Linked DNA regions of Methylosinus trichosporium OB3b. The protein of the gene in region 2 interacts with the protein of the main gene of each other region in a pairwise test. Links are inferred from orthologs where the notes say so. Each region holds a gene or a part of one and is shown on either strand. Other genes may lie near its edges. The genes, in order: rsfS and CQW49_RS23720.

Region 1 (11,342 bases), on a different replicon or contig from region 2:
TATCGCAGCGGCGCCTATCCGACGGCCTTGCCCTTCACCCCGGGCCTCGAGGGCGCCGGCGATGTGGTCGCCCTCGGCGAAGGGGTCGAAAATTTCAAGATCGGCGACCGCGTCGCCTATGTCGGCCCGCTCGGCGGCTATGCGGAGGTCCGCAATGTGCCCGCCGCCTCGCTGGCGCCGCTGCCGAAGTCCTTTTCCTACGAGACCGGCGCGACGATGATGCTGAAGGGCCTCACCGCGCAATATCTGCTGCGTCGCACGCATAAGGTGAAGAAGGGCGACCGGCTGCTGGTGCATGCCGGCGCCGGCGGCATGGGCCAGCTGCTGTGCCGCTGGGCCAGCGCGCTCGGGGCGAGGGTGATCGCCACCGTCGGCGATGAGGAGAAGGTGAAGATCGCGCGCGCCGCCGGCGCCGAGCACGTGATTCTCTATCGCAGCGAGGATTTCGTCGCCGCGGTGCGCGAGATCACCAAGGGCAAGCTCTGCGATGTCGTCTATGACGGCGTCGGCCGCGCCACTTTCCCGGCCTCGCTCGATTGCCTGCGGCCCTTCGGCCTCTTCGTCAGCTATGGCTCGGCTTCGGGGAAGATCGACGCTTTCGACATCAACCTCCTGTCGCAGAAGGGCTCGCTGTTCGCGACGCGGCCGTCGCTGTTCACCCATATCGCCCGCCGCGCCGATCTCGAGGAGATGACCAAGGACGTGGTGCGCGCGGTGAAGAAAGGCGACCTCGTTTTTGAGCGTCCGACGCTCTACCGACTCGCCGACGCCGCCCGAGCCCATGCGGATCTCGAGGCGCGGCGCACGAGCGGGGCGCTGGTTCTCATCCCCTGAAGGAAAAAGTCGAGGACTGTGACATTTCTGTCACAGCTCCGTAACGGCGCCGGCGGCGGCCGCGCTCGCAAAATCTAGACTGTTGAATTGGCGGCGGCTGCCGATTCGCTCTCGGTCGCGCCGCGATGCGACGGCGGGCGGTTTCGCGGCGCCCGGGCGGCCCGCATGCCCGCGCTCTGGACAAATGCGACGAAATATGCCGCGCGCCCTCGCGAGGAATCGGCTAGTTTTCGTAATCGTCCCGGCTTCGAGGTTCCTCCCACCTCACGATGGGCCCGGACCGCCTTCCAAAACCCGGCCCTGAGCCGGGTTTTTTTTGTTTCGGCCGAAAAGCGTGGACTGGACCGTTACATATATCTGGTTGCAATCGTCCTGAAAACGTCTCATCTTGTGACTGCGGCGCCAGCGCCGCGAAACATGAGGGTCGCAAGCTGACGACAAGTGTTCTCGAAGGGGCGGCTCGCGCGCCGTCCCGGCCGGCCGCCGGGCCGATCGGCCCGCTCGCCGGATCCATAGCGCCGAAAATCCTGTCGAGCCTGGAAGACGCCAAGGCCGAGGACGTCATCTCCATTGATCTGCGCGGAAAGACGACGATCGCCGATGACATGATCATCGCGACCGGTCGCTCGACCGTGCATGTCAGCGCCATCGCAGACAAGGTGCTCAAAGCCTGCAAGGAAGCCGGTCACGTCGCCCCGCGCGTCGAAGGCCTGCCACAGGGCGATTGGGTGCTGATCGACGCGGGCGACGTCATCGTCCATATCTTCCGTCCGGAAGTACGCCAGTTCTACAATCTCGAGAAGATGTGGGGCGGAGCGCGTCCGACGGAGTTGCGCGTCGTCTGACGCGCGAGGCACGACTGGAGCCGAAGCGTCATTTGCTTTCGCGAATGACCGCGAGGGGCGATGCGTCTCGGATTATTATGTGTCGGGCGGCTGAAGGCCGGGCCGGAGCGAGAGATTTACGCGCGCTATGCGTCGCGGATCGCGGCTCTGCGCAATCTCGGCTTCGCCGGGCTCGATCTGCAGGAGATCGACGAGAGCAAGGCCCGCACCCCTGCCGAGCGCATGGCGCAGGAGGGAGCCGCTCTGCTGGCCGCCACGCCGGCGGGCGCGAGACTCGTCGTCTTCGATGAGCGCGGCCGGGCCGCCTCGAGCGTCGATTTCGCCCGGCTGCTGGAAAGCGAACGTGATCGCGGCGTGAAGGCGCTGGCTTTCGCCATCGGGGGCGCCGAGGGGCTCGCGCCGGCGGCGCGCGAACGGGCGCAGGCGGTGTTCTCCTTCGGCGCGATGACCCTGCCGCATCAGCTCGTGCGCATTCTCGTCGCCGAGCAGATTTATCGCGCCATGACGATCCTCTCCGGTCATCCTTATCATCGCGGCTGACGATTCGGTTGCGGAGCGATCGGTGCGCTCCGCCTTGCGGACGTCGGTTGCCTCGACCTCGGCGACGCACGAAACACGAGTCGTCGATTCTCCACCGTTTTCTCGGCGGAAGCCGAAGCAGAGCTCTGTCGCTCTTATCATCTTTGCGGCGCGCCGCTCGCAGCAGAAAAGCAGCGTGAGTTGCGCGTCGCGCGCGGCATCCACGCCGATCTCCGAGGTGATTCGAACCGCATGCTTCTCGTGAGCGGCGCCGCGCGTTCGTCGATGCGAGCAAAATGCGGCTTGTCGATCCGTGAGACTACGAAAGCCGATCGCCTTGACAATCTCGGCGTCTGCTTCACTATCGCAGCACTATTTCGAGCATTGCATCACGTCATCACAATTGGAAGGAGACAATCCATGTCCGCCGGCGACAGCGAATTTTTTTCTGCAGCGTCTTGCAGCGCCTCCGACGAGAAGAGCCAGAGCGCGGCGTCGCGGGATTGGCGCCGTCCATCGGCTCGGCGACTGGACTTGTCCGAGGCCGAGTTTTTCTTCACCACGCCGGCGGTCGATGGGACCACCGACAAGGATAAGAAGTCCTGAGCCTCATGCATCGGGCGATGCTCGTCGGGACATCGCCTCCGGTGTCGTAATCCCTCGCGGATGTGGCGGTCTTTCGAGCTCGGGTCTGCGTGCGATAGATGCGCGGCCCAATTGCAAGTTCTCATCGGACGACGTTATGACGGATGCCAATTGCGCAGAACATCATTGCTCATGTTTCGGCTTGCATATTCGCTCGCAGATCGCGCTTCCAGAAATCGACGAATGTCCGCCCCATCGTCAACCGAGCTTGCCGCTGGTGGCGGTGAGGCGCGGCGACCTCGGCGAGCTGGAGCCGTATTTCCGCGAGGGAAGCGATCGATTGCATGTCGAGGATAGCGGCGTCGCCTTTTCGGTCGCGGGCGTCGCGCGCTATCTGGTGAAGGACGGGCGCGAGATCGTTGTCGATGCAATCCCCGGCGCTTCGCCGCGCAGCATTCGTCTCTTTCTGCTCGGCTCCGCCTTCGGCATTCTCTGTCATCAACGCGGGCTGACGCCTCTGCACGCCAATGCGATCGTGCTGCAGGGGGAAGCCGTCGCTTTCGCCGGTCCGACCGGCGCCGGCAAATCGACTCTCGCGGCGTATTTTTTGAGCCGTGGCTGTCATCTGCTCTGCGACGACGTCTGCGTCGTGAGCTTCGATCGCGACGGCGCGCCTCTGGCTTGGCCCGGTCCGCCGCGCCTCAAACTGTGGCGGGATGCGGTCGCCTCCCTCGGCCACGACGACGAGAGCCTCGAACGTGTCGTCGAAGGCCATCACAAGTTTCACATGCCGTTCTCGCGCGGCCTCGGCGATGGGCCGTTTCCATTGCGGCGTCTCTATGTGCTGGGCGCGGCGCCGGCGCAATCGGACACGAGCTTTCGTCGCCTGCGCGGCGTCGATGCGATCGATGCGATCTTCGCGCAGACCTATCGCAACCGATTTCTCGGCCGCATGGGTCTGCGCGCACGCCATCTGCAGCTGAGCGCGGCGATCGCGCGGCGCACGGAAATCTTCGTCGCCTCGCGCCAATGGGGCTTCGGCGTCTTCGAGCGCGAAGCCGAGCGCATCCTGCAACACGCCGGGCGACGACAAAGCGGCCTCACACCGTCGCTCGCCTGCTGACGAAAGAGTGAAGGGAGACGAACATGGCGATCCAGCCGACGCCTCTGGCTGCGACCGACACGGTCAAGCGCGCGCAATTCGTCATCGAAGCCGATGTCGACGGCGAGATCGTCGTCTTGAATCCCGACACCGGCGCTTGCTACGGCCTCGATCGCATCGCCACCGAGATATGGAGAGAGCTGGCCGAGCCCGGCAGGGTCGGCGATATCTGCTCGGCGCTGCTCGCACGCTATGACGTCGACCGCGCCACCTGCGAGACGCAGGTGCGCGAGCTGCTCGAGCATCTGCGGGGCGAGGGCGTCGTCGAATTATGCGCGAAGGACGCGCGATGATGATCGCGGCCTCGGCGCCGACCTGCCCGGAGCCGCCGCCGGCAACGCCCTCGAGCGCGTCCAGCAAGCGGGATATTCCGCTGAATGCGGTGCAATGGGCGTTGTTCTCCGCGCTCGTCGCCGCGCCGCCACGCGACAATCCGCAGCTGCGCGCATTCTTGTCCGCGCGCCGCGACGATGCGGAGCCGGCGCCGTTGACGCAGAGCGACGATATCGAGGGCTTCTGTTGCGGCGTTCGCCTGCTCGACGAGACTTTGGCGCGCGATGCGAGCGAAGCTTCGGGTTCGAGCGACGAATTCGGCCGTCACACTTTCGTGCTTCTGCGCGAGGAGCGCGTCGTCGCTTATTATTCGCAACGTCTGCGCCGCATGCGCCGCGCGTCCGCCGAACTCGATGGCGACGCCGTCGCGATCATGCAGCTGCAGCGGCTCGCCGTGGATCGCGCGGAGCAGGGGCGGGGGGTCGGCTCGACGATGCTGCGCGCGGCGATCCTGCGCGCGTTGATGATCGGCGAGCGCTGCGGGGCGCGCGCCTTGTGCGTTCATGCGCTGTCGCCGCAGCTGAAGCGCTTCTATCTCGAACGCGGCTTTCGGCCGATGCCGGGAGTCATCGACCCGCTCGGCGTCGTGCTCACATTGGATGATGTCCGCAACGCCGCGGCGAGCTGACGCGCGCGGGCATTGGCGCGCTGCGCCGCAGAGGAGGACGCCGCTTCATGGCGATCGCCGGATGTCGTGTCTCGAGCGGCGATGGGGCGCCGCCGGACATAGAACGCTCGCTCGCGGCGATGACGCTGCGCGCGTCGACGACGAAGCGTCGGACGAGCGTCCTTCGTGATGGCGGCGCCGTCTTCGGACGTTGCGACGAGGGACAGATCTCGGCCGGGACTCCGCGCGGGATTGCGACCGTCGCCGCCTTCGACGGCCGGCTGGACAATCGCAGCGAGCTGCTGCGCATGCTCGGCGCCGACGGCGTGTCGCCGATGGCCAGCGACTGCGAGCTGGCGATGTTCGCCTATGCGCGCTGGGAGGGGGAATTCGCCGATCGACTCATCGGCGATTTCGCCTGCGCGATCTGGGACGGCTCGCGTCGCACGCTGCTGCTCGCCCGCGACGCCATCGGCGCGCGGCCGCTGTTCTTCTGGCGAGGGGAGGGCGCTGTCTTCTTCGCCACCGAGCCGCGCGGCCTCCTGGCTCAGCCGCAGATCCCGAAGGAGATCGACGAGGCTTGGGTCGGACGCGCGCTGGCGTGGATTCCGCAGGAGCGTGGCTCGAGCTTCTACAAAGGCCTGGAGCGCGTGACGGCGGGGCATGTGGCGCGCTTCGAGCGCGACGGCGAGGTCCGGCGATCGAAATATTGGCGGCCCGAGTCGCTCGCGCCGATTCGCTTCGCCAGCGACGACGACTATGTCGAAGGGCTGCGCGCCGCGCTCGACACAGCGGTGCGTGACCGCATCGCCGGCGGCGGGCGCATCGGCGGAGATTTGAGCGGCGGGCTCGACAGCGGCGGCGTGATGGCGACGGCGGCGCGCCGGCTGCAGCAGCACGATCGTCGTCTCACCGCCTTCACCGCCGTGCCGGCCGGCGAGATCGATCCCGCCGATTATCCCCGGCGCATCGTCGACGAAGGCGCGCTCGCCGCGCTCACCGCGGCGTCCTTTCCCAACATCGATCATGTGCGCGTCGCCAATTTCGCGGGCTCGATGTTCGATGCGAGCGACCGCGCGAGCCGCGCGATGGATTGTCCGGTGGCCGCGCCTGTCAATTCCGCATGGCTCGACGCCATCGGCGAGGAGGCGCGTCGGCGCGGCGTCGGCGTGCTGCTGACCGGCCAGATGGGCAATATGACGATGAGCTACAATGGCTCCGGCTGGCTCGTCGATTTGTGCCGCTCGGGGCGCTGGGGCGAGCTGCTGCGCGAGTTCCGCGGCCTCGTTCGACAGGGGGCCAGCTGGCCGAGCCTGATCAACCGCTACATGCTCGGGCGGGCGCCGGCCCCTCTGCGAAGGATGGTGCGGACGCTGGCGGGTCGGCCGGAGCTCGATTTTCGCCAATATTCGATGATCCGGCCCGAATTCGCAGCGCGCCTGCGCCTGCTGGAGCAAGCCCGAGAAATCTCAGGCGATCTGACCAATATCGATCGCCGCGGCGATATGCGCGTCGAGATGATCGAGACGCTCGATCTCGCAATGTACGGGCGCGCGGCCAAGCGCATGTACGGCTTCGACAGGCTCGATCCGACCGCCGATCGACGCCTCGTCGAATATTGCCTCGCCATTCCGCAAAGTCAGTTTCTGCGTGATGGACAGCCGCGCTCGTTGATGCTGCGCGCCATGGAGGGCGTGCTGCCGGACGCTGTGCTGCGGGAGCGCCGCAGAGGGCTGCAATCGGCCGATTGGCATGTGGGGCTCGCCGCCGCCCGGGACGAGATCGTCGTGGAGATCGAACGTCTCTCGCGCAGCCCGCTGGCGAGCGAAGCGCTCGATCTGCCGCGGCTGCGGCGCATGGTGGAGAATTGGCCGAGCGGCGGATGGGGGCGCAGGGAGATCTACTATCCTTATTGTTTCGCTCTGACCAAGGGCCTCGCGGTTGGCCGCCACATCCGCCAAGTCGAGGGCGTGAACGGCTGAGGGGTGGCGCGCCCTCATGGCTCGCTTCTTGCCTTTCGGTTCAGCAGGAACCGAGCGCGCAGCCTCGCCCTCGAGCAGCGGAACATGTCAGGCGCATCGTCAGAATCGGCCAATGAGCCCAATGATCAGAGCGAGCCCGTTGTCGCCGGCGACGAGTCGGGGCCGGCGAGTCCGCTCGACTTTTCGGGCTCGTGGCTCGGCTTTCCGGAGCATTCCGCGGAGAGGGCGGAGCTTATGGACGAGCCGCGAGCCGTTCCTGAGACAGGCGACCTCGCCGACGCGCTCAGCGCCAAGATCGCGCCCGTTTCCTTCGGCGATCGCGCCTATTTGTTTTCGTCCGAGGCCGAGGCTTGGCGCTACGCAGTCGAGACGATGCGGCGGCGCCAGAAGCTCGTCGGCCGACCGCAGCGGCGGCGGCTCATCGTCTGCGCCGGAGCCGCGGGAGGCTTGCCGGATGGCTTGGAGGATGATGGCGACGTCATCCTGCTCCAGAGCGACGAAGCTGGCGCATTGGCCGCGGAAGTCGACAATCGGACCGCTGGAATTCTCGTCGCTCCAGTGCGGACGAGCGCCGGCTTCGAGGTCGTTTCGCGCGGGCTGCTCGTGCGGCTGCGCGAGACCGCGGACGAATATGGGCTGGTCCTCGCTTTCGACGAGAGCGTCTGCGGCCTCGGCCGCTCGGGCATGCTGTGGGCGCATGAGTGGACGGGCGTGACCCCGGACATGATGGTCGCCCTGCATCTGCAGCGCAGCGCTCCGCCGCTGGCCGCGCTGATCGTCACGCAGAAGTCGGCGCGCGGGGCGGCGGGACTTCCGCCCCCTGCAGATCGGGCGGCGCTTCTCGCCGGCGGCGCCCTCGTGGACGGGCTGACCGCTCCGGGCTTTCTCGAGCGCGTGCAGAACAGAGGCTGGCGGCTCGAAGATCGGCTCACGGAATTGTTCTACCGGCGCCGTGGAGCCTTCACGGCGCTGGGCGGCGTCGGCCTGATGCAGGGACTGGCGTGCCCCGGAGAGGCGGAGCCCTGGCGCGCCACGCTGGCTGAACGCGGACTCCTCACTCGCGCCATGGGATCGTTCCTCGGCCTCATTCCCCCGCTCTCGGTCGAGGACGGCGACATCGACGCGGCGGTCGCCATTATCGACGCGGCTTGCGCGCTGGAGCCGCGCTGAGCGCCGCGGGGCGGGTCGCGCGCAGAGGACCGTGAGCCGAGAAGCGGCGCGCGCCCATGGGGAGGCGCGCATGTCGGAGCCTACCATGTACATGGGATGGGCCGCCCGCAGACGTGTTGCTAGAGAGGGACGAATTCGAGATCGCTCTCGAGTTCCGCCCGCGCGGACGCGCTGCTCTCAGCGCTTCGTGACGATAGGCGATTCTTCGGCTCGACGTGGAAGAGATCGTCCATGAATGCGCGTTTCACCATGACATCGGCCGTTTCCGCATTGGTCTCCGCCGTCCTCGGCCTTCTCGGCGCCGCGACGACCGCCGCACCGGCCCGCGCCGCCCCCGACATCCTCTTCATCGTCCTCGACGACGTCGGCGTCGACCAGTTGTCGATCTTCGGCTACGGCGGGGTGACGCCGCCCAAGACGCCCAATATGGCGAAGATCGCCGCCGCCGGCGTGCGCTTCTCCAATGTCTGGAGCATGCCGCAGTGCTCGTCCAGCCGCTCGACCTATTTCACCGGCCGCCTGCCGCCGCGCACCGGCGTCGGCCTGGCGATCCAGGAGAACCATTTGCCGCAGACCTACGTCTCCTCCTTCGAGACGACCCTGCCGCGGCTGCTCGAGACCGCCGGCTACAAGAGCGCGCTGGTCGGCAAATACCATCTCGGCACGGAGCGCGACCCGGCAGGCGACTGCGCACCGGCGTCGCGCGGCTTCGATAGTTTCGCCGGCAATATGCGCTCCGGACCGCCGTCGATCGATCTGACCGCCGGCAATGTCGATCCGACCGGGGCCCAGGTCTGCGGCTATTATCAGGTCGGCGCCGCCGGCGCCTGCTACACGAAAGCGTCGAGCGGCGTCTCCTGCCGCTTCATCGGCTCCGGCCAGACCGATTCCCAGACCTCGCCCGCCCGCACCTGCCTGCAGCGCGGCGGCATCTTCACCCCCGGCAAGAGCTGCGGCGCCGACGCGCCGGCGACGAGCGACTTCGACCGCTACAACGCCTATTACGTCTGGCCGCGCACCGCCTTTTCCGGCAAACGCTCCCCGACGCTGTCGAGCTGCGGCGTCGGCTCGACGGTCGATCGCACCTACCTCACCATCGCCCAGCAGAATGACGGCGTGAGCTGGTGGAAGAGCCAGACCGGGCCGCGCATGCTGACCCTGTCTTTCAACGCCATCCACGCCCCGTTGCAAAAGCCGCCGACCACCCTCGTCCCCGACCCGGACGACAAGCCGTCGGCCTGCAACTCCATGCTGCCCGACCGCGAATTGCTCAATCTGGCGATCGAGAGCCTCGACGCCGCCATCGGCCGCACCCTCGCCCAGATCGGTCTCTCCCAGCTCGGCGCCGACGGCCGCACCATCGCGCGGTTGAATCTCGGCGACACGATGGTGGCGATCATCGGCGACAATGGCAGCTTCGGCCCCACCGTGCGGGCGACCGACGGCTTCGACGTCGGCCGCTCCAAGGGCACGACCTACCAGACAGGCGTCTGGGTGCCGCTGATCGTCGCCGGCGGACAGGTGGTCCAACCCGGTCGCGTCGTCGACGCGCTGATCAGCACCGCCGACCTCTACGGCCTCTTCGCCGCCATGGCCGGCCTCGACGCCGCCAAGCTGGCGCCGCCATCCCATCGCCTCGACAGCGTCCCGATGCACGCCTATCTGACCGATCCGGCGGCGACCCCGACCCGCAAGATCAACTATACGGAAATCAACTCCGGCACCTTCACCCCCGATCTCTCCGAGCGCAGCTGGCCCTGCGTGATCGGCTCCCAGTGCTCGGACGTCCTCTTCCCGACCGAGGGTTTCTGCAAGGACAATGGCGGCGTCTGGTACGGGCCGGGCGCCGCCGCCCAATATTCCTCGTGCTGCGCCGTCGCCGCCGCCAATTCCTCGTCCAGCATTACTCCGATGGCGGTGCGCCAGCGCGCCGCCCGCGACCTTCGCTGGAAGCTGGTGCGCAGCGAGACGATGAACTGCGCCAAGCCGCTCGCCGGCTCCGGCCAGCAGCCGGTGGTGCCTTGGGCCGAATACGCCACCCAGAGCAAGGACGAGTTCTACGACCTGAAGAAGGTCGCCGGCTCCAACCCCGCCGGCATGGACTACGCCGCCAATGACAAGCTCGCCGCCTGCGCCGCCTCCGATCCGGCGACCTGCCTGCCGTCGAATCTGCGTTCGACCTACCGCAAGCTCGCCGCCGAGATCGACCGCATCGCCGGCGAGACCAGCGAGGAGGCCGCCTGCCGCGCCAAGGGCGACGGCAATCTCGATATGCGCATCGATCGCCAGGACATCGCCGACTGGCAAGCCTTCGCCGGCAAAGGTCCGAGCCGCTACGACATCAATGTCGACGGCGAGACCGACGACGACGATTTGTCGATCATCCGCGCCAATCTCGGCCGCGCCTGCATGACGGTCTGCCGCCGCGCCGATCTCGATCGCAACGGCCAGGTCGACAAGGCCGATCTGGCGCTGCTGCGCCGCCAGTCCGGCCGCTGCAAGGACACGCTGTGCGGCGGCGATCTCGACGGCGACGGCCGGGTCGCCGCCAGCGACGAGGTCTTTATGCGCAAAGCCATGGGCGTCTGCGGCGGACGAGCGCATTCCGTCGCCGTCCGCCATTGACCGGCATGCTGACCCGCGCCATCTCGCTCGTCGCCCTTGCGGCGGTCGCTCTGGCGATGTCGCAAGCGCGCGCCGTGGACCCGCAGGCCCGGCTCTGCCGAGCTTACTCCGGCACGCCCAAGGGCTTCGGCGCCGGCGACGCGCGCGCCGCTACCGCCGGCATGTCGTGGGTGGCCGGCGGCGCCTTCCTCATGGGCTCGGAGGACTTCTATCCAGAGGAGCGCCCGGCCCACCGCGTCTTTGTCGGCGGCTTCTGGATCGATCGCCACGAGGTCACCAACGCCCAGTTCGCCGCCTTCGTCGCCGCCACCGGCTGGCGCACCGTCGCCGAGACCGGCCTCGACCCGAAGGACCACCCGGGCCTGCCCGCCGAGCTCACCGCGCCGGGCTCGATGGTCTTCATCATGCCGACGACGAACCCCGGCCGCTCGCCCGAGAGCTGGTGGCGTTACGTCCACGGCGCCGACTGGCGCCATCCCGGCGGCCCCGGCACCTCGATCGACGGCAAGGACGCCGAACCGGTGGTGCATGTCGCCTGGCGCGACGCCCGCGCCTATTCCGACTGGCTCGGCCGCGACCTGCCGACCGAGGCGGAATGGGAATATGCCGCCCGCGGCGGGCTGGAGGGACGGCCCTACGCCTGGGGCTCGGAGGTCCGCCCCGACGGACGTTACATGGCC
Region 2 (11,277 bases):
TGCGCAGCGATACGATCGATGGTCGTGACGTGAGAGACCTTGTTGACGTGCATGGTCAGGCCGCCAGCGCCGGCGCAGCTTTATCCTTCTGGCGCCAGTTCCACGGCAGCAATTCATCGAGCCGATGCGCCGGATGCGCGGCGATGCGCGCGAGGACGTCGGCGAGCCAGGCCTGCGGATCGACGCCGTTCATCTTCGCTGTGACGATGAGCCCATACATAGCGGCGGCGCGCTCGCCTCCACGGTCAGACCCGCAGAACTGCCATGATTTTCGTCCCAGAGCAATTCCCCGCAGTCCACGCTCGGCTGCATTGTTCGAGACGCAAACGCGCCCGTCGTCGAGGAACAGCGTGAAGGCCGGCCATCGCTTCAGCATATATTGCATCGCTTTGGCAAGATCATGTCCACGCGAGAGCTTGGCGACCTGTTCGCGCATATAGCTCTCGAGCGCGTCGACGAGAGGTCGGCTCGACGCTCGGCGAACGGCGAGGCGTTCTTGCGCGCTCTTGCCGTTGATCGACCTCTCGATCTCGAACAGCGCATCGATGCGGCGCACGATCTCTATCGCGATCGGCGACAAAGGAATCTCCTTTTTCCCCGCCGCCTTGCGACGGACGTTCGCATCGATGTCGGCCATGACGAAGAACGGGCGCCGCGCGTGCGCCCAACACGCCGCTTCGAGAATCGGACCAGGCTTGCGCTCCGCTGCATACAGCTTGTTGTAGCCGTCATAGGCGTCCGCTTGCAGAATGCCGGAGTAGTTCGCCAAATGGGTCTGCGGATGTTCGCCTTTGCGATCACGCGAGTAATAGAAAATCGCAGCGGGCGGTCCGGCGCCGTCGAAGGGCGCATCGTCGCGCACATAGACCCAGCAGCGGCCGGTGTCGGTTTTGCCCTTCGCCAGCACGGGCACGATCGTATCGTCGCCATGCAGGCGCTCGGCAGAGAGAACATGCTCTTCTATGAGAAGGCGCAGTGGCTCGAGCGCGGCGCAAATGGAGCCGATCGCATCGGCCATGGTCGACAAAGCGATCGGCGCGCCTTCGAGCGCATAACGATCCGCCTGACGGTTCAGCGGCTGATGCTGGCCGAACTTCTCGAAAGCGATCATCGCCAAAAGGCTCGGCCCCGCCCAGCCGCGCGGAACGACATGGAATGGCGCCGGCGGCTGCGTGATCTTCTCGCAGTCCCGGCAGGAGAACTTTTCCCGCACGGTCTCGATCACTTTCCACTGACGCGGCGTCGTCTCCAATGTCTGCGTCACATCCTCGCCGAGCTTGCGCAGGCGCTGGCCGCCACAGCAGGCGCAGCTCGTCGGCGCCTCGATCACGACGCGCTCGCGCGGCAGGTGTTCCGGGAAGGTGTTGCGCTCCGGCCGTTTGCGCGCGAAGCCGGCGACCGCCGTCGTCTTCGCGACCGCCTGTTCCGCGGCGATCTCGTCTTCCGTCGCGCTCGCTTCCAGCTCTTCGAACATGAGCGCCAATTGCTCGAGAAGACGCGCCGACCGCTCCGATTTCTGCCCGTATATCTGGCGCTCCAGCTTGGCGATCTGAAGCTTCTGCGCGGCGATCAGCGCCATGTCTTCCGACGCCTTCGCGCGCGCGACGGCGAGCTCGGCTCTCAGCGCGGCGTTTTCGTCCAACAGGGCTTTGCCGATGGCGTCCATATAGCGAGTGAATCACAAATCTTTCGATTTGTGGCGCCCCAAAATGCGTCCGACCCCAGCTTTTTCGCTCATCCCGCGCTTGCTGGACGCCATGTCGATTGCGGATTTCGCCAATCAATTCCCTCGAGCATATAGGCCATCTGGGCGGCCGAAATCGACACCGCGCCCGCGCTCGCCGAGGGCCAGATGAACTTTCCACGGTCGAGCCGCTTGGCGTATAACGACAGGCCGAGCCCGTCGTGCCAGAGGATTTTTGCGAGATCGCCGCGGCGCCCGCGGAAAATGTAGAGGTCACCGGCGTGAGGATCGCGTTGCAACTGCTCTTGAACCTGAAGCGCCAGGCCCTGCATGCCGCGTCGCATATCCGTATGGCCGGTGGCGATCCAGACCCGGCAACCCGCAGGCAAGGGAATCATGAGCGCAGCGCCTTCAAGGTCGCAGCGATCACGGAAGACGGCGCCGTGGCGCTGATCTTCACACGCACGTCGTTCAGCTCGACTTCGACGACGCCGGCCGCGGATTCTTGCAGCGGCTGTTCCTGTGACGTCGCCACTCGCGGAGCGGGCTCGATGATCACCGGCGAAAATCCGCACACAGCGGCGCTCGCCTCCCGCTGCGCCGCGCGCCGCCATTTGTAGACGAGGCTCGTGCAAACATCCTCGCGCCGCGCCACATCGGCGACCACCGCGCCCGGCTCGGCGATCGCCGCCAATATCCGCGTCCGGTCTTCGTTTCTCCATCGGCGCCGTCGTTCGCCGCCCGTGATCAATGTCATCCGACCCATGCTGTGCAGCTTGCCTCGCTCATAAAGCCGACTTAGCTGCGCAGCTTCGCTCTATTCCATCGATTTTGAAAAGGCGGCCCACGGCGTAGGGATACGTTTCTGCGGATCTATGGGCCGCAGCTGCGAGCCGCGGGCTTTTTCATGACGAGGCAGCCCAACCTCACGCCGCCCCCGGAACACGCCCCCGCCTCCACCATCGCCGCGGGATACGCGACGGGCAGTGGGGCTTACGCCTACACAATCGGCTGTGGATTGCCTTGCGCGAGAACCGTCGGAAGCATATTCGGTGGCATCGGTGGAGGCATTGTAGGAGTGCTTGTGGGCGCGGCCGTCGGAGGCGGCGAAGGATTTGGCCTCAGCGCGCCTACGGGAGCTGGCGTGCTGGTCGGAACTCCGGCTGGCGCACTCGCCGGAGCGGTTGTCGGCGGCTATGCCGGCGCGCAGAGCGGCGCTGCAGCCGGCGCGGCGCTGGGCGAGGGGCTCTACACTTGGTATTCGGAAAACCAAGGAGGTGCTAAATCCGGAGTTCCCGACAGCAGCTTTGAACCAAGCAGCAACGTGTCTCGGCCATACACTCGCCCGTCTGGAGCAGGCCCTACAGCTGCTCAAAGAGCCGCGGTTCAAGGGCAGCCCTGTGTCGATTGTGGGCAAATAACAAGTAACCAAATTGCCGATCACATTGATCCGCTCATCGTTCAGTATTATAGACAAGGCTCTATCGATATACAGGGCCAGAGTTCGATAAGTGCCGTTCAGCCTCACTGCCCAACGTGCTCTGCAATACAAGGCGGTCAATTGAGCGCCTTCAGCAGAACCATGAAGCTCAAGTTTGGATTCTGAAATGATCGACCTTGAAGAGGCCCAAAAGCAAATATGCTCGCAGTTCAGCGCGCCATATTATGGTTGCGATCTTGCTCTGAAAGTGGGCGTTTCCAGGAACCTTAAAGAGGGAATCCGCCCAATAAATGGGATGCGGATTTCCCCAGACAAGGAAACAAGCGGATGGTACATTTGGGCTGGCGAGAACTTGTCTACGGAGGAAGATTTTTTTGTGCCACTCCATGGAATACATCTACAAGAGTGGGCTCCGCTCGTGCTGCCATTCTTGGGACTTCCGCCAGGCTGGAGATTCTTGGTTACAGAGCATTACCGTGACGTGTGGTCTGACAAAGAGTTGAAGTAGCTTCAACATCGGGCGTCTCGGACAGCTTCGATTATGACGAGCTCGACCGCCTGACCATGGCGACCCGCGCCGCCTCACCGTCCTCGATCGTCAAGCGCTTCTCCTATTCGCCGATCGGCAATCTCCTCTCCAAAACCGACGTCGGCGCTTATTATAAGTCTGAGAATACGGTGATGGGAACCCGGCCCCGCACGCAAGATTCCTGACTGTCCCGATCTTTGTCAATTATTCGACACGGCCGATGGATCGAGATCATGCGGAGAGGGAGGGAGATGACGTCGGCCATGCTCGGACAATGCGCTGGGGCTTTGCAGCGCTGTCGCGGGCCGATCTCAGAATTCGAGGATTATCGCGCACTTTTCGTGCAGTCCGCGGCTTGGGCATGAGGGAGATCGATATCGGCGCCGGTCTGTGGTGAGCGCTCGTCGCTTTGCGGGGCAGATCCCTGGCCCGTTCCGAATCAATCTTCGGAGAAGTGGTCCCGTATCGATCTCCCTGGCGGGCGGGGCAGTAGGCGAAATGTGAGCGCGTAAATCGTGGAAAAAGCGATTGTTCAAGCGCCATCACCGCGGCGGATGTTATGTCGCTCGTGCTCCGCCGGCGAGCGATCGTTGGTCTACCGCCTCAGCTAAATACGGCCGGTCGCTCTCACGACGGCGATGTCGTTCGCGGCGGCCCAGGCGCCGATGTCCCGCCTGGTGAGCGCCGTCGCCATGAGGCCCGGAAACTGGTCGGGTGTGCAGGCGAACACGGGACAGTCGAGCGCGGCGATCAGCCCTGCGTGATTGGCGTCATAGCCGGGGCGGCCGAGATCCGACAGAGCGAGCAGGACGATGACATTCACGCCCGCTTGCTTCAGCGATGCGACACGGGCGATCATGTCCTTCGCACTTCCGCCCTCGAAGAGATCGCTGATCAGAACGAGATGCGTCTTCGCCGGCTGCTCGACGAGGCCCTCGCAATAGGCCAGCGCCTTGTTGATGTCGGTGCCGCCGCCGAGCTGCACCCCGAACAACACATCGACAGGATCGGCCATTGCTGGGTGAGATCGACGATCGCCGTATCGAAGCAGACGGCGAGGTGCGCACCGCCGGCAGCGACGCCATCACCGCCGCGAAGATCGACGCGTAAACGACAGAGGCCGCCATCGAGCCCGATTGGTCGACGCACAGGATCACATGATCGATATCGGCGCGCTGCTTCGACCGGCGCGCGAAGCCGATGAGCGTCTCGGGCACGATGGCCCTATGCTCCGGCTGATAATGGCGCAGATTGGCGCCGATGGTCCGGCGCCAATCTATGTCCGCCGCGCGGGGACGCCGCGTGCGCTTTTGGCGGTCGAGCGCGCCGCGCAGCGTTTCGAGCATCCTATGCGCGAGGCGCCGCATAAGCTCGTCCACCACATGCCCGCACGACGAGGCGCGCGGAGCACTTGGCCTTCTCCGGCATCGCCGAACGCAGAGACATGAGGTCGGCGACGAGATGCACGTCGGGCTCCAGAGTCGCAATGAACTCCGGATCCAACAGCAGCGCTTTGAGATTGAGGCGTTCGAAGGCGTCCTTCTGAATCACCTCGACGACGGAGGCCGGAAAAAATTCGCGAATGTCGTCGATCCAGCGCGCGACGCGCGGTGCCGAAGCGCCGAGCCCGCCACGGCGGCCGGTCTTGGGGTCGCTCTCATAGAGCGCGCCGAGCGCGCGAGAGAGGCGCTGGTCAGCGTCCGAAAGAGCGGCCTCCGCCTCCTCGCCGCCGACCGCGAGACGCCAGCGGCGCATGCGTTCCTTGTCGTTGGTCATGACGCGGCCTCGAGTCCGAGAATGCGCAGCAGCAAAGGAAGCGCGGCCGCAAAGGCCGGATCATCCTCCTCGGGTTCTGGCGCGGGCGCGTGCGAGAGCGTGCGCCGCCCTTGCGCGACGCCATCGATAAGCCGGATGCGCGCCGTGCTGTCGAAGCCCGAGAAGGCGCGTCGCAGCAAGGGAAGCGCGGCGAGAAAGGAATCGTCGTCGAGATCGACGATGAAAGCGTCCACGAGCGCGAGCAGCGCCGCGTCCTGAAGCAGAATTTCCGCGCCGCCGGCGACGAAATGCTCGAGGAAGGCGCCAGCCTCCAGCGGCGCGGCGGACATGCGGCGCACGAAAGCCGCGGCGGCTGCCTCCGCGGTCCAGAGGCCGAGATCGAGGAGGCGCCGAAGCGCGAAGCCCGCCGCCGCCGGCGCGCTCTGCTCGTCCTCGACGATGAGCGTCAGCGCCTTGCGCCAGCCGGCGACGAGATCGGGCGCGTCGAAGATCGCCAGCGCCTCGTCGAAGCCGCGCATGGCTGCAACGCGCGCCGCGGCGACATCGGCGGCGAGTTGACGCGAGCCGATGCGCACGCCCGCATTGACCTCCACCGCGAGCGCATGCACCAGCGCGCGCAGCGCCTCCTCGGGGAGCCGCCGTGCGACGCCATAGCGCAGCGCGCTCGCGAGCGGCGCTATGGCGAGCATCAGATCGGTGAGATCGCTGGCGTCGACGGCGAGCGCCTGGAGCGCTGAGATCGCCGCTCCGGCGGCGTCGGGAAGATCGGCGACGAGGCTCGCGCGGACGATCTTGGCCATGTCCATGACGCGCGCGCAATGCGCGGCGCGGTCGCGGATGATATTGCCGGCGGCCTCCTCGATCGTGACGCCGTAGATCAGCGCCTCGGCGAGCGCGACCGAAAATTCCGGACGCCAGGAGAGGCGCCAGATTTCGCGAAACGTGCCGCGGCCGGCGTCCGCCTCGATGAGCGTCCCCCAGGAGACGCCGAGCAGAAGCAGCCGATGCAGCAGCGTCGATTTCGCGAGACCCGCCTCGGTGCGCAGATCGAGACGTATGTCGCTCTCGATATCCTTCGGCTCCAGCCTCACGCGCTTCTGCCAGAGCGCGAGATCACGCGCGAGCGGGCTCTGCGGCGCGTCGCCGGAAATCTCGCCGATTGTCTCGCCGATATAGAGCCGCCGCTCGACGACGCGCAGCGGCACAGGATCGCCATTGCAGAGCGCGGCCAGCGCGCCATCGCGCATCTCGTCGAGGCCGGGCGTCGCGAGATCGCGCAATCCGCAGAGCGACAGTGTGAGCCGCGCGGCCTCTATGGCGGCGGCGGGCGAGGCGGCGAAGCCCTCCGCTCGGAGCAGGGTCGCCGTGCGCGCCTGCCAGCCGGCCGCGAAGGATAGGGGCTCGAACGTCTCTTCGCGATAGGCGCGCCAGAGATGTCGGAACCAGCCGGGCGAGACGACGCCGGCGCCATAGCCGGAGGCAAAGGCGAGACGGCTGTCGGTCCAGGGCGCCCAGGTCGCTTCGACCTTCACTTTCGCGAGGCCTTTGATCGTCGCTTTGTCGACCGTGGGCGAAACTTTCGCGCGGAGGCCGTCGATGTGCCAGGCGCCGACGATCGCGACCACGGCGCCGCCGAAATCCTGAAGCGCCTTCCGGATGGAGAGACGCATGAAGGCTTCGCGGATCGCGTCGCGACGGGCGGCGGGCGCGCCGCTCTCCTCGGCATGGCGGCGCGCCTCGGTCATGGCTTCGCCGATGGCGGCGAAAGCGGCGACTGGATCGCTCGCGCCGCCGCTCTCCTCGACGAGCGTATTCCACAGCGCTTCGCCATTGGCGACGCCGGCCGCTTCGGCCAGAAGGTCGAGCGGGTCGGAGCGCTGCGCCTCCGCATCCTCGTCCTTCTGCGTGAAGGCGAGAGAGACGCTCGCCGGCCAATCGATGAAGCGCAGAGGACGGCCGCGCGCGAGCGCCCAGCGCATGGCTTGCCATTCGGGCGAGAATTCCGCGAAGGGCGCGAAGACCGCGCGCTTGGCCTCGCCCGGCGCGTAGAACAGCATGGCGACCGGCGGCTTCAACCCGTCGCCGCGGACATGCGGCGCGAGCGCTTCGCCTTCCGGCGCGCCCTCGATCAGCACGACGGCGGGGTCGAGCCTGTCGAGCGCGGCGACGAGCAGCGCCGCCGAGCCCGGCCCGTGATGGCGCACGCCGAGAAGATGGAGATGGGAGTCCATCGCGTCAGATCACGTCGCGGATCGCGCCATAGAGATCGTCCCATCCCTCGCGGGAGCGCATCACATTCTCGAGATATTCTTGAAGCGCGACCATGTCCTGCACCGGGTCCTTGACTACGGCGCCGACGAGATTGGCGGCCATGTGCTCGGCCGCCATCGCGCCCTCGCCGAAATGCGCCGCCTCGGCCCAGGCGCCGACGCCGACGGAGATCGCCTCCGCCGTGGAGAGCGAGCCAGAGGGCGTCTTCAGCTTGATCTTGCCGTTCAGCGTCTTGCCGTCGCGCAATTCCCGAAACAGAGTGACGATGCGCATGAGCTCCGCATCCGGCGATTTGATCGGCGGCAGGCCGAGTCCTGTGACGGTCTCGCGCACGCGCTTGACGACGATTCCGGTCTCTTCCTCGATCGTCGCCGGCGACGGCAGCACGACGACATTGAAGCGCCGCTTCAACGCGGAGGACAATTCATTGACGCCCTTGTCGCGATTATTGGCCGTCGCGATGACATTGAAGCCGCGCCGCGCGTCTATGGCCGTGTCGAGCTCGGGGATCGGCAGCGTCTTTTCCGACAGCACGGTGATGAGCGTGTCCTGCGTGTCGGAGCCCATGCGGGTCAGCTCCTCGAGCCGAAGGATGCTTCCATCCTCCATGGCGCGCGTCAGCGGCGTCTTGACGAGCGCGTCCATGGATGGACCATGCGCGAGCAGCATGGCGTAGTTCCAGCCATAGCGGATTTGATTCTCGTCCGTGCCGGCGGTGCATTGAATGAGCCGCTTCGACGTGCCGGAGACGGCCGCCGCGAGATGTTCCGACACCCATGATTTCGCCGTGCCCGGCAGGCCGAGCAGCAGCAGCGCGCGATCCGTCGCCAGCGTCGCGACCGCCGTCTCGACGAGGCGCCGATTGCCGACATATTTGGCGGAGATCGGTGTTCCGTCCTTGGCCTTTCCGCCGATGAGATAAGTGACCGCCGCCTGCGGCGACATCAGCCAATTCTCGGGCCGAGGCCGGTCGTCGCCGCGCCGCAGCGCGTCGAGCTCCTGCACGAAAATATCTTCTGCGGGCCGGCGCAATTTCAGTTCATTCATATTATTGGCCATGGGTCGAAATGCTTTCGAGACTGTCGAGAAGATCGAGCGCGACGAGGCTTTGCGCGGCCTCATCCGAGGCGTTGGCCTCGAGACGCGAGCGCAGGCGCGGGTGGAATTCGGCGGGCGCCAGGGCGACGAGGCGGGGCTGGGCCGCCGCTTCGACGGCTTGCGCATCGGCTTTCGCCACCAACTGAAAGAGATGGTCGAAGGTCGGCGCGGCGAGCGGGGCTTCGAGAATGCGCAGCAGACGGCTCATCGCTTGCGCCAGCACTCCACCGCCGCGAGCGTCGGGCGCCTCCGCCTGCAAAATGGCGGCGGCGAAGGACTGCCGATCGTCCGGCGGAAGATCGAGGCTGTCGGCGAAGAAATCCTCGATCAGCAGCCAGAGCGGATCGGCGCCGAGGGGCGCGACCTTGCGGAAGAGATCGAAGCGGCGAGCACGGAGCGTCATCAGCAGCATTGCGCCGAGGAGCGGCGCATCGCCCTTCGCCGCCTCGATCGCTTCCTCTTCTGTCGCGCCGAGCGCCGAGACGAAATCGGCGATCTCGATCTCGGAGAATGTCTCGCGCACCCATTGACGCCAATTATTCTTTGCCACGGTCGCCGGCAGCTCCATCGTCAGCGCGAGGCGTTTGCGCAGCAGGCCCCGGCTGCCGACGCGAATGCGTTTCATCGCCTCCGCCAGCATCGGATCGGCGCCGGCGAGCTTGCCGAGAAGGCGCGCGGCGAGGTCGCGCACCTTGGGCGCGCGATCCTTGGCGAGCCCTTCCAAAAATGCGCGGTCCTCGACGCAGAGCCCGACACGAAAGGCTTTCAGCAGACGAAAGCGCATGTCGGCGGACTCGCCGGACCAAACGGCCTCCGCCAACTCCCGCGCGCGGGGCGCATCGCTCAGCCGGCGCCGCTCGAGAAAATCGCCGCGGCGGGCGGGCGTGGCGTCGATCCAATTGTCGTCGACGATGAATTCCGCGTCGAAATAGCTGCGCCGTTCCTCGATCGCCTTGTCGCGCTCGATGAAGGCCAGCGCGTCGGCGCCGAACCGTTCCGCATGCGCGCGCAGGAAGGGCTCCAAGCGGTGAAAATCGAATGGATGCGGCGCGACTCGCGCCCGCTCCATGGCGAGCGCGACAGCGAAAGCGAGATCGTCCTGTGGCGCGAGCGCGGGCTTCCCGGAGGCGAAGAGACGAAGCATGAGCGCGCGCTGTTCTTGCGTCACGAGGCGCCGCCCGGAGTCGCGCGGACTGACCGCGAAATAGGTTTCCGGCGCGGGCGGCGGCGCGAAGCGCAACGCCGTCGCGAGCAGCGCCAGAGCTTTCAGATCGGCCTTCGGATCGGCGGGCGGAACGGCGAGGCGCGAATAATCGAGCGCGCGTCGCGACGTCCCGACGACGAAGCCGGGCAGGAGAGAGGAGACGGCCGCGCGCCTCATGCCTGCGTCCATCGGCCGAGATCGGAACTCGCTTCGGCGAGGAGAAATACGCGTCCATCCCAGAGGCCGACGCCGTCGAGTCGCGACGCCATGGCGAGGCCGGGCGCGGCGGCGTCCTGCTCCGAAGCGAGCGGCAGAGCGAAGCCTGCGTCCGTCTCGTCGACGAGAAAGGTCCCGGAGGCGGCGCGTCGGACGCGCGCGCCGTGGAAGGCCATCGGCCAGATATCGAGCCAGGGCCGCGCGGCGAGCGCGCTGCGATAGGTCTCGAAGGCGCGCCCGAGCGACTGCTGGGGGAGAGGCGCCGCGGAGCTCTGCGCCGAAGGCCCGATCTGGCGCGCGACCAGCGCTCGCAACGGCACGGGAGAGCCGTAAAAGACAAGCTCGGCCTCGAACCCGTCTCCAGTCGAATAGCCGAAAACGTTGCCGCCGCCGGACAGCGGCACGAAATCGAGCAGCAACGCAAAGCGCGGCCCTTGCGCGTCGCGCTCGCGCAGGAGCCAAGTCTCGACCCGCCTCAGCCGATCCGGCTGGACGATGGCTCGCGTCAGGAACACGCGCCAACGACCCGAGACCCGCAGCGCGCCGGAATCGGCGAGCAAGGCCTCGCGCGTCTGCGTCCAGCCGATCATCTGGCGCACGTCGTCGCGAAGCGGCGCGTCGAGCGTCGCCTGCCGACGATAGGCTTCCGCGATCAGATGAAGCAGTCCGAGCTCCTCGGCGGCCGCCTGCGGACGCAGCGCCTCGCCGAGTCCGAAGAGCCGCGCCGGTAGGCTGTCGAGGCGCGTCGCGAGGCCGGGGGCCTTGGCGTCGACGAGGCGCTCCGCCATCTTGCGGCAGGACGAAGCCGCATCGACGACGAAGACGGCGAGGCCGCGCTCGATCTGATCCTTCAGCCAGACATCGAGCTCGTCCAGACCCGCTAGCACGCCCGCCTCGCGCGCTTTGCGGTTTTTCTCGCGCAGAGCGGCGGCGCGGGCCTCCGCCTCCGGGGCCGTCTCCGCGGTCGCGTTTTCATCGAGGATCGCCTTCGCGATCGAGGTCTCGCGCGGGGGCTGCTCGGCGGACTCGGCGGAGGGGCCGCGTCGACGCGCCGTCCA

What was found.
Region 1: the proteins of CQW49_RS23720 (region 2) and rsfS interact in binary tests that used the Escherichia coli proteins (3 or more experiments, as listed by UniProt). The link is inferred for Methylosinus trichosporium OB3b from one-to-one orthologs.

Annotation. Positions count from the first base shown.
Region 1 is NZ_CP023737.1:3,865,379-3,876,720, forward strand. The notes cover bases 1-2,972. They hold rsfS (ribosome silencing factor), read left to right. Parts: upstream 1-1,265; coding sequence 1,266-1,679; downstream 1,680-2,972. Other genes in these bases: CQW49_RS18275 (quinone oxidoreductase family protein), read left to right, coding at 1-834; rlmH (23S rRNA (pseudouridine(1915)-N(3))-methyltransferase RlmH), read left to right, coding at 1,740-2,219; CQW49_RS24755 (hypothetical protein), read left to right, coding at 2,451-2,804. Outside these bases: CQW49_RS18295 (phosphoenolpyruvate carboxykinase (ATP)), read left to right, coding at 3,061-3,906; CQW49_RS18300 (PqqD family peptide modification chaperone), read left to right, coding at 3,930-4,238; CQW49_RS18305 (GNAT family N-acetyltransferase), read left to right, coding at 4,235-4,906; CQW49_RS18310 (asparagine synthetase B family protein), read left to right, coding at 4,954-6,867; CQW49_RS18315 (aminotransferase class III-fold pyridoxal phosphate-dependent enzyme), read left to right, coding at 7,102-8,037; CQW49_RS18320 (sulfatase-like hydrolase/transferase), read left to right, coding at 8,269-10,662; CQW49_RS18325 (formylglycine-generating enzyme family protein), read left to right, coding at 10,668-11,342. UniProt on the Escherichia coli protein: Functions as a ribosomal silencing factor. Interacts with ribosomal protein uL14 (rplN), blocking formation of intersubunit bridge B8.
Region 2 is NZ_CP023740.1:73,894-85,170, reverse strand. What follows is about bases 6,708-9,614. They hold CQW49_RS23720 (ATP-binding protein), read right to left. Parts: upstream 8,749-9,614; coding sequence 7,666-8,748; downstream 6,708-7,665. Other genes in these bases: CQW49_RS23715 (DUF5691 domain-containing protein), read right to left, coding at 8,750-9,614; CQW49_RS23725 (DUF5682 family protein), read right to left, coding at 6,708-7,661. Also shown: CQW49_RS23755 (hypothetical protein), read right to left, coding at 1-53; tnpC (IS66 family transposase), read right to left, coding at 56-1,666; IS66 family insertion sequence element accessory protein TnpB, read right to left, coding at 1,735-2,082; IS66-like element accessory protein TnpA, read right to left, coding at 2,079-2,441; CQW49_RS26450 (immunity protein Imm33 domain-containing protein), read left to right, coding at 3,292-3,633; CQW49_RS24945 (hypothetical protein), read left to right, coding at 3,690-3,839; more of CQW49_RS23725, read right to left, coding at 5,427-6,707; more of CQW49_RS23715, read right to left, coding at 9,615-10,180; CQW49_RS23710 (SWIM zinc finger family protein), read right to left, coding at 10,177-11,277.